One region of the Streptomyces sp. NBC_01723 genome, then DNA from elsewhere that is predicted to be linked to it. Evidence: riboswitches for the same ligand, from Rfam matches in the RefSeq annotation. Region 1 holds a riboswitch; each other region holds the start of a gene.
What was found. A riboswitch is a leader RNA that binds a small molecule or an ion and turns the genes downstream of it on or off. The one in region 1 is predicted to bind cobalamin.
Positions count from the first base shown of each region.

Region 2: another riboswitch for cobalamin. It lies ahead of OIE75_RS29180 (energy-coupling factor ABC transporter permease); the one in region 1 lies ahead of OIE75_RS38175 (ABC transporter substrate-binding protein).
Region 3: another riboswitch for cobalamin. It lies ahead of OIE75_RS08555 (cobalamin biosynthesis protein); the one in region 1 lies ahead of OIE75_RS38175 (ABC transporter substrate-binding protein).

Region 1 covers NZ_CP109171.1:8,210,907-8,214,651, forward strand. The annotation lists gene OIE75_RS38170 (fasciclin domain-containing protein) at 222-881, shown strand; cobalamin riboswitch at 951-1,136, shown strand; gene OIE75_RS38175 (ABC transporter substrate-binding protein) at 1,276-2,292, shown strand; gene OIE75_RS38180 (FecCD family ABC transporter permease) at 2,346-3,419, shown strand; gene OIE75_RS38185 (ABC transporter ATP-binding protein) at 3,416-3,745, shown strand, end outside.
Region 2 covers NZ_CP109171.1:6,273,230-6,276,974, forward strand. The annotation lists gene cbiQ (cobalt ECF transporter T component CbiQ) at 1-404, opposite strand, end outside; gene OIE75_RS29175 (energy-coupling factor ABC transporter substrate-binding protein) at 405-743, opposite strand; gene OIE75_RS29180 (energy-coupling factor ABC transporter permease) at 740-1,447, opposite strand; cobalamin riboswitch at 1,478-1,663, opposite strand; gene OIE75_RS29185 (chloride channel protein) at 2,100-3,392, opposite strand; gene OIE75_RS29190 (DUF7144 family membrane protein) at 3,667-3,745, shown strand, end outside.
Region 3 covers NZ_CP109171.1:1,792,541-1,796,285, reverse strand. The annotation lists gene OIE75_RS08560 (cobyric acid synthase) at 1-1,267, opposite strand, end outside; gene OIE75_RS08555 (cobalamin biosynthesis protein) at 1,264-2,229, opposite strand; cobalamin riboswitch at 2,331-2,470, opposite strand; gene OIE75_RS08550 (hypothetical protein) at 2,607-2,828, opposite strand; gene OIE75_RS08545 (inorganic phosphate transporter) at 2,863-3,745, opposite strand, start outside.

The DNA of each region.
Region 1 (3,745 bases):
ATTCCCCGTGTGAGGGAAGAACCGGGACCACACCGACAGCGGACCGCCCGCCTGCGCTCCCTGCCTGCGTTACGCAGGGCGGCTCGGCCCCCACACGTATAGGAACCGCTCGCCGGGCGGACAGCTCACCGAGCGGACCACCGCTCCACCTCGACGCGCACCGAGCTCCACATCACTACATCAGCGCTGCCTCAGTGCTGCCGATTTGCAGGGAGATATCCATGAACGCCCGTATCCGTCGTTCCGCCGTCGCCGTCGTCGCGGCCGCCGTCCTGCCCCTGTCGCTGGCCGCCTGTTCCGACGACGGCGACAGCGGCTCCTCGGACTCCGCGCAGGCCGAGTCCTCGGCCCCCGCGGCCACCGACGAGCAGTCCGAGGACACCTCGGGGGGCATGTCCGGCGCCGACGAGCCGTTCGGCCCGGCCTGCTCCACCGTGCCCAAGGAGGGCGCCGGTTCGTTCGACGGCATGGCGAAGGACCCGGTCGCCACCGCCGCCTCGAACAACCCGGCCCTGTCCACGCTGGTGTCGGCGGTGAAGAAGGCGGGTCTGGTCGACACCCTCAACAACGCCGAGAACATCACGGTGTTCGCGCCGACCAACGACGCCTTCGCCAAGATTCCGAAGGCCGACCTGGACAAGGTCCTCAACGACAAGGCGATGCTCACCGACATCCTGACCTACCACGTCGTGGGCCAGAAGCTCGCCCCCAAGGACCTGGAGAACGGCTCGTTCGACACCCTGCAGAAGTCCAAGCTCACCACCTCCGGCTCGGACGAGGTCTACAAGGTCAACGACTCCGCCAACGTGGTCTGCGGCAACGTCAAGACCGCCAACGCCAACGTCTACATCATCGACAGCGTCCTGATGCCCAAGAGCTGACGCGGTCGGGCGCGTCGGCGCCGGGGGCGGGTGAGGCAGCCGCCCGCCCCAGGCGGCGCGAGGGCCCTGTGGTAGCTTGCGGAAGCCAGTCGAACCCACCTGGTGGGTCAGGGAATCCGGTGCGAATCCGGAGCTGACGCGCAGCGGTGAGGGTGACGGGCGGGACACGGGCCACTGGACGGCGGAGGCCGCCCGGGAAGGCGTCCCGCCCGGTCGATCCCGAGTCCGAAGACCTGCTGGCACCCGCGCCGCGTACGGCGCGGGGACACACCGTACGAACGGGCTTCGCGTACGAGCCCTCGACGCCAGAGGATCCCCCTTGCCCGCCTCCTCGCGCGCAGCGCGCCCCGTCGGCTTCCGACGCCTCCCCACCTCCCGCCGCGCCGTCCGCGGCCTGGTGCCGCTCCTGGCCGGTGCCCTGCTGGCCACCGGCTGCGGTTCCGGGACGGACACCGGCGGCGACTCCGCCGCGCCGGACCCGGCGGCCGGCTACCCGCGCACCGTCCGTGACTGCGGCCGCGAGGTCGAGGTCGCCGCGCCTCCGCGGCGAGCGGTCTCCCTCAACCAGGGCACCACCGAGATCCTGCTCTCCCTCGGCCTGGCCGACCGCATGGCGGGCACCGCCACGTGGACCGACCCGGTCATGAAGGGGCTGGAGAAGGCGAACGAAGGCGTGCCCCGGCTCGCCGACGACATGCCGTCCTTCGAGACGGTCCTGGACGCCGAACCCGACTTCGTGGCCGCCTCCTTCGCCTCCACCCTCGGCACCGGGGGAGTGGCCGCCCCCGAGCAGTTCGGCGAACTCGGCGTGCCGGCCTACCTCTCCCCGTCCGACTGCGTCGGCAAGGACAACAGCGGCGACGGCGACGGCGTCCGCAGCGAGCCCTTCACCATGGACACCGTCTACCGCGAGGTCCGCGACCTGGCCCGGCTGTTCGACGTCGAGGAACGCGGCGAGAAGCTGGTCGCCGACCTGAAGTCCCGGGTGAAGAAGGCGACGTCCGGCGTCGACGCCTCCGACGTCACCCTCATGTACTGGTTCGCCAACTCCACGTCGCCCTACATGGGCGGCTGCTGCGGCGCCCCCGGCGTGATGACCCGCGCGGTCGGGGCCAGGAACGCCATGGACGACACCCACGACGAATGGCCGCAGGTCGGCTGGGAGACCGTCGCCGACCGGGACCCCGACGTGCTCGTCCTCGGCGACCTCACCCGCAGGTCGCAGACGGCCGAGACCGCCGCGAAGAAGATCGAGTTCCTGGAGTCCGACCCCGTCACCCGGAACATGACGGCCGTCCGCGAGAAGCGGTACGTCCTGCTCAGCGGACAGGCCATGAACCCCACCATCCGCACCGTCGAGGGCGTCGAACAGGTGGCGGCCGCGCTGCGCGAGTTCGGCCTCACCCAGTGACGTCCGCGAGCCGGGCGCCATCCGAGGACCGGGCCGCATCCGAGGACCGGGCCGTGTCCGAGGACCGGGCCGCGTCCGGGGAGCGGCCGGCCTCGGGCATACGCACGGCCGGCCGCCGTGCCTACCCCCTGTGGGCGCTGACCGGCGTCGTCGCCCTGTGCGCCTCCGTGGCCGTCGCCGTCACCATCGGACCGGCGGACATCGGCGTGGCCGACGTGTGGTCCGTGATCGTCGCCCATCTCGGCGCAGGCCCCGCCGCCGACGTCACCCCCATCCGCGACGGCATCGTCTGGGACCTGCGGCTGCCCCGGACCCTGCTCGCCGCGGTGTGCGGCGCCGGACTCGCCGTGTGCGGCGCCGTCCTCCAGTCCCTGCTGCGCAACCCGCTCGCCGACCCCTTCGTGCTCGGCGTCTCCTCCGGTGCCTCGACCGGCGCCGTCCTGGTCGTCGTGCTCGGCGTGGGCGGCGGCGCGCTGTCCGTCCCCGGCGGGGCGTTCCTCGGCGCCGTGTGCTCCTTCGCGTTGGTGATGGTGCTCAGCCACAGCCTCGGCGGCACCCCGGACCGGGTGGTCCTCGCGGGCGTGGCGGCGATGCAGCTGTTCTCCTCGCTCACCTCCTTCGTGGTGATGACCGCGGCCGACTCCGAGACCACCCGCGGAGTGCTCTTCTGGCTGCTCGGCTCGCTCGCCGGGGCCGGCTGGACGGACGTGTGGACCGGTACGGCGGTCCTGGTGCTGGTCCTCGCCGTGTGCCTCGGCCACGGCAGGACGCTGGACGCCTTCGCCTTCGGCCAGGACGCCGCGGCAACCCTCGGCGTCCACGTGGCCCGCACCCGGCTGGTCCTGCTGTGCGCCACCGCCCTGCTCACCGCCGCCCTGGTCGCCTCGGCCGGTGCCATCGGTTTCGTCGGACTGGTGCTGCCGCACGCCGTGCGGGCGTTCACCGGTCCCGGGCACGCCCGCCTCCTGCCGGTCTGCGCCCTCGCCGGGGCCGTGTTCCTGGTGTGGGCCGACACCCTGGCCCGAACCGTCCTCGCCCCCAAGGAGGTCCCGGTGGGCGTGGTGACCTCGCTGATCGGCGTACCCGCCTTCGTCCTCGTCCTGTACCGCACCCGGAGGGCACGGTGACGCTGAGCGCCGAGCGGGTCTCCCGCGCCGCCGGGGGGCGGCTGATCCTGGACGGCGTCGATCTCAGCCCCCGGCCCGGCGCCATGACCGGCCTGCTCGGCCCCAACGGGTCGGGCAAGTCCACCCTGTTGCGGCTGCTGGCCGGCGTGCTCGCCCCCACCTCCGGCGTCGTCACCCTGGACGGCCGCCCGCTGGACCGGATGGGCCGCCGCGACGTCGCCCGGCGTGTGGCCGTCGTCGAACAGCAGGCGGACACGCTGGTGGAGGTGTCGGTCCGCGACGTCGTCCGGCTCGGCCGGATCCCGCACCGCCGCGCCTGGACACCG
Region 2 (3,745 bases), 1.9 Mb from region 1:
GCCCGCACCAGCCGGGGCAGCAGGTCCGACATCGGCGTGGTGAACGCGAACAGCAGCACCCCGAGCGAGGCCGCCGAGGTCCGCAGCAGCAGCTCACCGGCGCGCACCGGCCCGTCCTGCGCCACCGTCAGGAACCCGTCCGCGCCCCCGACCTGGACCAGCAGCGGCAGCGCGCCCGTCACACAGAAGCCCAACGGCACCCGGTACGCCCGCCACAGCCGCCGCCCGGGCACACCTGCCGGGCCGAGCAGCACCGCCAGCGCCGTCACCAGCACCAGCGCCGCGCCCGGCCAGGGCGGCAGCGAGATCGCGAGCACGGTCAGGCCAAGACCGAGCACGGCCTTGTCCACGGGATGGCGGCGGCGCCACCGGCTGCTGTGGGCCGCCGCGTCGATCGGCAGCACTCAGTCCCCTTCGGGAGTGTCCCGCAGTGCCGCCGCCGCCCGCTCCTCGCCCTGCCGCCGGCCCCGGCGCACACCGAAGTAGTACGCCAGCACGCCCGCGCCGAGGGCGGCCTGCACCGCGAACAGCGCCGACTCGATCTCCCCGGACGGCGGTTCGTACAGCGGCGAGAACCACGGCTCGTAGTCCGGCTCGATCTCGGTGATCGCCGTCTCCGCCTCCGCGTCCGCGCCGGCGAACGGCTCCTCCTTGTGGTCGCCGAGCCCCAGCACCAGCGGCAGCACCGCGAGCGCGGCCACGGCGAGCAGCAGCAGGGCGTTGATCTTCACGTTGCGGGTCATCGGGCCACCGCCTCCTGCTCGTCGGACGTGTTCCTGCCCGACCGGGTGAGCAGCACGCCCAGCCGGGTCAGTTCGCCCTTGCTGGACTGCACCAGCAGCCGCATCACGATCACCGTGAGCAGGCCCTCGCTGACCGCGAGCGGGATCTGCGTGACGGCGAAGATGGACCCGAACTTGCCCAGTGCGCCGAGGAATCCGCTGCTCGGGTCCGGGAAGGCCAGCGCCAGCTGCACGCTGGTCACGCAGTAGGTGGACAGGTCGGCGACGAACGCGCCGAAGAACACGGCGACCATCAGCGGCACGTCGTAGCGGCGCAGCAGCCGGTAGATGCCGTACCCCGCCCAGGGGCCGACGATCGCCATCGAGAAGACGTTGGCGCCGAGCGTGGTCAGCCCGCCGTGGGCGAGCAGCAGCGCTTGGAAGAGCAGGGTGATGGTGCCCAGTACCGCCATGATCGGCGGCCGGAAGAGGATGGCGCCCAGACCGGTGCCGGTCGGATGGGAGCAGCTCCCGGTGACCGAGGGCAGTTTCAGGGCCGACAGGACGAACGTGAAGGCACCGGAGGCGCCGAGGAGCAGCGTGCTCTCCGGGTGCTCCCTGACCTCACGGGTGAGTGACCGGACTCCGTGGACGACGAACGGCGCGGACGCGACACCCCAGGCGATCGCGTGCGCCGGTGGCAGAAAGCCCTCGGCTATGTGCATGGCTCAGCAGACCCTCTCCAGCACCTCGTGGATGGACGACGCGCCTTGGCCGGTCTCCTGGCTGACGGGTACCGCAGTCCGGGCAACGCCTTCCCGGGTCACGAGGACCCAGTGGCTGCCCACGAGGGGCCGGAGCCGGACTTCCCGATTCACAGTGGCGAGGGCCGCACCGGCATCACACCGGATTTCCCGTTCACCAAGGCGTGGCGACAGTAGTGCTCCCACGGGGGTGGTGACAAGCGGGCCCCGGTCGGCGGGTACCCGGACCACCCGTCCTGGGCTGCGGAAACGTCCCCCGCCAGCCGGTCCGGTCCCCGTCCGTGCGCCGCACCACCATGGCGCGCGCCCGCGTGCTGAGCGCGGTCGCGGCGGCGGTGAGGAAGACGAAGCTGTAGGCGCATCGTGATGACCACGCCGGGCCCGGTCTCGGGGCGGTCCACGAGGACGTGGTGGATCCGCCGGAGCGGCAGCGCCGCCACGACGGCCAGCAGCAGGGCGCACAGCACCCAGCTCAGCACGGGCCGGTGCGGCCCCAGACGGTCGAGGGGCAGCAGGAAGTAGGCCACGACCACGGCCACCGCGACGCAACCGCGTACGGCCCAGGGCCGGGCGGTGCGCCAGGTGGAACGGGTCCGCACGGCGCGGCGCTCCGTCACCCGGTCGTTCCCGTCGCCGGGGCGTGGGCCGCCTCCGGTTCCGTCCGGCGCACCACCTGGGAGACGACGAAGGAGACCACCGACGCGATGACGATCAGCGGCATCTGGTCGGACGCGTCCCCACCCGTCAGCAGCACCGCGAGGACCGCGCTGGACAGCGGCAGCCCCGTCACGGCGGCCGCCGCGGCGGAGATGCCGAGGGCGAGCGCCGGGGTCACACCGAAGCCGGGCAGCCCGGAACAGGCCATGGCCGTCGCCGTGCCCAACAGCAGCGACGGGAAGATCGGACCGCCGCGCAGGCTGCCCAGGGCGATGCCCCACGCCAGCCCCTTGCACGCGACCAGGGCGATCAGCGCGCCCACTGACCAGGCGTGCGGGTGGGCGGCGAGCTGGGCGAGCGCGGCCTGCCCGGAGAGCGCCGCCTCGGCCGGGGAACGGCCGGTGATCAGCGCGTACGCGGCGACGCACACCCCGACCGCGGCGGCGCAGGCGACCGTGCGCACGGCCGTGTGCCGGCGCGTCCACGAGACGGTGCGGTGCCCCAGCTCCCGGGCCAGCGTGATCAGTACGGCGATCAGCGCGGCCGTCGGGATGCCCCAAAGGAAGTCACCAGCGTCCGGGTTGGCGGCCGGTGGCAGGTCGGGCAGGGCGAGCGCGCCGATCTTCAGGCCGGTCCACTGCCCGAAGCCGGTGAAGACCAGAGAGCCGGTGGCGCTGGCCAGCAGACAGGGCAGCAGCAGGACCACCATCTGCGCCCCGGCCAGCCCCGCGCCCTCGATGAGCAGGACGGCCGCGGCCACCGGACCGCCGAGGATGGTGGAGATGGCGGCGGTGGAGCCGGCCGTCGCGAGGATCGCCCCGGCCCGCTGGTCGCCGCCCGCCCCCGCCCGCCGCACCGCCAGCAGCGCGAGTCCGCTGCCGACCGCCATGAGCGGGGCCTCGGGACCCAGCACCACACCGAGCGGCAGCGTCGCCAGCGCGGCCAGGACCGCGCCCGGCAGCGCCTTGGGTCCGACGGGCGGCCCGCCCAGCCCGTTCACCGGCAGATGCCCGCCGGCGCCCGGCATCCGGGTCACGATCGGCGCGAGGATCAGCCCGGCCAGCACCAGTGCGGGCAGCGGCCACCACCAGGGCGGGGTGTCGTAACCGGCCGCCTCGGGCAGCGAGGTCCACACCCAGTGCTGCAACTGGTGCTGGAGAGCCACGAAGAAGAAGCAGGCCAGCGCGATCGGCACGCCCAGCAGCACGCACAGCAGCAACAGCCGCCGGTAGCCGGGGCTCAGCAGCATCTGTCGCAGCGACTGCTCGGCCCGGCCCGGGGCGGCCTTCGCCGGTGCCGGCCGACTCGTCACGTGCCCTCCTTCGTCCGCTCCCGCGGGTGCGGCTCAGTTAACGCGAGGGGGCGCACGGCCGCATGCGCACGTCGGGGCACCGTTCACCTGTACGGCGGACCCGCGTGGCCGGGGGGCCCGGCGCCCCGCAGGCTCGGAACGACCCGGCGGCGCCGTGCCGGTGCCGGCGGGCCGAGGCCCGTACGGGGGACACGCAGAAAGGACCGCGCACATGAGCCAGCACGCCGAACCCACTCCCGGACGCCCGTCCCAAGGCGACGGCACCTGGTCCCGGCGCTCGGCCGACCGGC
Region 3 (3,745 bases), 6.4 Mb from region 1:
GGCAGCCGTCCAGGCTGTGTCCGTTGTCATCAGAGATGAACGTGTTGCCGCCCAGGACTTCGGCGACACCGTGGTGGATCTCGTACCCCTCGACGCGTTCGCCCAGGGCCTCGCCCACCGGGCGCGTCAGGGTCTTCTCGCGGGCGAACCGCACCCGCACGGGCAGCAGTCCGAGCCCGTCGACGTGCCCGGCGCGCGACTCGACGTCGTCCTCGATGTGCTCGCCGAGGAGCTGGAACCCGCCGCACACGCCGAGCACGGGCCGGCCCTCGGCCACCCGGCGCGCGATGCCCTCCGCCAGCCCCCGCTCGCGCAGCCACTCCAGCGCCCGGACCGTCCCTCGCGTCCCCGGCACGATCACCAGGTCGGCGTCGGCCAGTTCCTCGGGCCGGTCCACGAACCGCACCACCACGCCCGGTTCGGCGGCCAGCGCGTCCACGTCCGTGAAGTTGGACATCAGCGGGACCGCGCAGACGGCGACCCGCAGCACGTCCTCGCCGACCGGCGGCGCGACCACCGACTCCCGCACCGTGCCGCGCAGCGACACCCGCAGCCCGTCCTCCTCGTCGATGCCGAGCCCGTGCCGGAAGGGCAGCACCCCGTACGTCCGCCGCCCGGTCAGCCCGTGCAGCATGTCGAGGCCGGGCTCCAGGAGCGACACGTCGCCGCGGAACTTGTTGACGAGGAACCCGGCGACCAGTGCCTGGTCCTCGGGCGAGAGCAGCGCCACCGTGCCGAAGAAGGAGGCGAAGACGCCCCCGCGGTCGATGTCGCCGACGATCAGCACGGGCAGCCCGGCGCCCCGCGCGATCCCCATGTTCACGATGTCGGTGCGGCGCAGGTTGATCTCGGCCGGGCTGCCCGCGCCCTCGCAGATCACCGCGTCGTAGGTGCCGCGCAGCTCGGCCAGCGAGTCGAGCACCGTGCCGAGGAGCCGCTCCTGCCGCCCGCCGTGGTAGCCGCGGGCGGTCATCTCGCCGACGGGCCTGCCGAGCAGCACCACCTGGCTGCTGCGGTCACCGCCGGGCTTGAGCAGCACCGGGTTCATCAGCGCGGTCGGCTCCACCCGGCAGGCCTGGGCCTGCATGGCCTGCGCCCGCCCGATCTCCGCGCCCTCGCGCGTCACGAAGGAGTTGAGCGACATGTTCTGCGCCTTGAAGGGCGCGACCTTCACGCCCTGGCGCACCAGCCAGCGGCAGATCCCCGCCGTGACGACGCTCTTGCCGGCGTCGGAGGTGGTGCCGGCGACGAGGAGTCCACCGTTCATGACGTACGTCCCTTCCTGACGGCCCCGCGCACCAGCAGCCGGGCGCCCGCGCACACGCCGAGCGCCAGCCAGCCCACGCGCCGGGAGAGCCGTGCGGCCCGTTCGATGTCGCCGGAACCGGCCCGGACGGCGCGCCCCGCCGCCCCGTTGAGCACGGGCCGGTGCTCGACCCGCCCGCCGTAGGAGAGCGTCCCGCCGAGCCGCACCCCGAGGGCGCCCGCGAAAGACGCCTCCACGGGACCGGCGTTGGGGCTCGGGTGGAGTCCGGCGTCCGCGCGCCAGGCCCGTACGGCGCCCCGCGGATCGCCGCCGGCCACGGTGGTCAGCAGGGCGGTCAGCCGGGCGCCCGGCCAGCCCGCGAGGTCGTCGAGGCGGGCCGAGGCCCAGCCGTACCGCCGGTAGCGGGGCGACTTGTGGCCGACCATGGCGTCCAGGGTGTTCACCGCCCGGAAGCCGAGCAGCCCCGGCACTCCGCCGACGGCACCCCACACCAGGGCGCCCACCACGGCGTCCGAGGTGTTCTCGGCGACCGACTCCACGACCGCCCGCGCGATCCCGTCGGCGTCCAGCGACTGCGGGTCCCGCCCGCACAGGTGCGGCAGCCGCGCCCGGGCCGCCTCGACGTCCCCGGCCTCCAGGGCCCGGCCGATGAAGAGCGCCTCGCGCGCCAGCGACGTACCGCCGACCACGGCCCAGGTGGCCGCGCCGGTCAGCGCGACCGAGGCGGCGGGGGAGCGGCGTACGGCGCGCGCGGCGGCCGAGCCCAGGGCGGTGGCGCCGCCGGCGCACACCAGGGTGTGCAGCGCGCCCCAGCCCCGGTGGTCACGCCACAGCACCCGTTCCACGGCACCGGCGGCGCGGCCGAACGCGGCGACCGGATGTCCGCGGCGCGGGTCGCCGAGGAGGAGGTCACCGAGCAGACCGGCGGCGGCGCCGTACGCGAAGACGCGTCCGGCACGCACGGGTTCAGCCGGTCACACGGGCAGGGGAGCACCTGGTACTGAACGTAGATCGGCAGCCGGGCATCGCGTCGCGTCCTCACTCAGGGTGTCCACGCCCTGGTTCGAAGAGTCCGGCGGTGAGAGTTCCTGGCTACCGGGGTCTGCTCCCCGGTCACAGTGGCGGGACCGCGCCGGAATCGCACCGGGCTTCCTCTCCTGCCGCCGTAGATGGCCCCGGAAGTCCACCACGGCGCGAGAACACCCGTCAACCTGGCGTTGACCTGCGGCGGGGGAGTGTGCGAAGCCCCACACACGGGTGGTGTGCGCCGGTACACGAAGGGGCGGGGCGCGCGACGGTCGGAGTCCGTCCCGCGCCCCGCCCCGGGGTGTGCCGTGGGTCAGGCGACGATCAGATAGATGCCGTACGCCACCGCCGCCGCGCAGGCCGCGAAGCACGCGTACGCGCCGGTGACCGCGAGGGCCGCGGAGCCGCCCTCGGCGGTGGCCCGCTCCTGGCGGGAGAGACCGGCGATGCCGAGGGTGAACAGGCCCACCAGGGCCACGGTGGCCACGAGGCTGACGCCGAAGACGGAGCCCAGTGCTGCCCAGTCGATGCTCATGGGGGTTCGCTTCCTTCGTACCCGGGACGCGGGCTCAGACGGTGGTGGCGGCCGACGCGGGCTTGGCCTCGGACGGGTTCGCCGGCAGCTCCTCGGCCAGGTGCACCGGGGGCGGGGAGACGGCGGCCATCGCCGTGGTGACCACACCGGCCGGCTCGGGCTCGTGGGGGTCGACGACGTTGGTGTGGTCGACGACCTCGCGCCGGGAGATCCGCCAGATGGCGGCGCTGGAGGCGATCAGGAAGACCGCGACGAGCGCCGTGCCCCAGTCGCCCATGCGGCAGACCCACTCGGCGATCGCGGCGACCAGGGCCGCGGCCGGCAGCGTCAGCCCCCACGCGACGAACATCCGGGTGGCCGTGGACCAGCGCACCACGCCGCCCTTGCGGCCGAGGCCCGCGCCCATCACCGCACCGGAGACCGAGTGCGTGGTGGAGAGGGAGAAGCCGAGGTGCGAGGAGGCCAGGATGACCGTCGCGGCGCTGGTCTGGGCGGCGAAGCCCTGCTGCGGCTGGAGGTCGGTCAGGCCCTTGCCCATGGTGCGGATGATGCGCCAGCCGCCGAGGTAGGTGCCGAGCGCGATGGCGATACCCGCGGAGAGGATGACCCACAGGGGCGGGTCGGAGTCGGGGGCGAGCGCGCCGCCGGCGACCAGGGCGAGGGTGATGATGCCCATCGTCTTCTGGGCGTCGTTGGTGCCGTGGGCCAGCGAGACCAGCCCGGCGGAGGCGATCTGCCCGGCGCGGTAGCCCTTGGCGGCGGCCTTGCCGTCGGCCCTGCGGCCGAGTTTGTACGTCAGCCGTGCGCCGAGCAGCGCCGCGACACCGGCGACGATCGGGGCGGCGATCGCGGGGATCAGCACCTTGGTGACGAGCGCGTCGCCGTTGACCGCGCCGACGCCGGCCGAGGCGACCGCG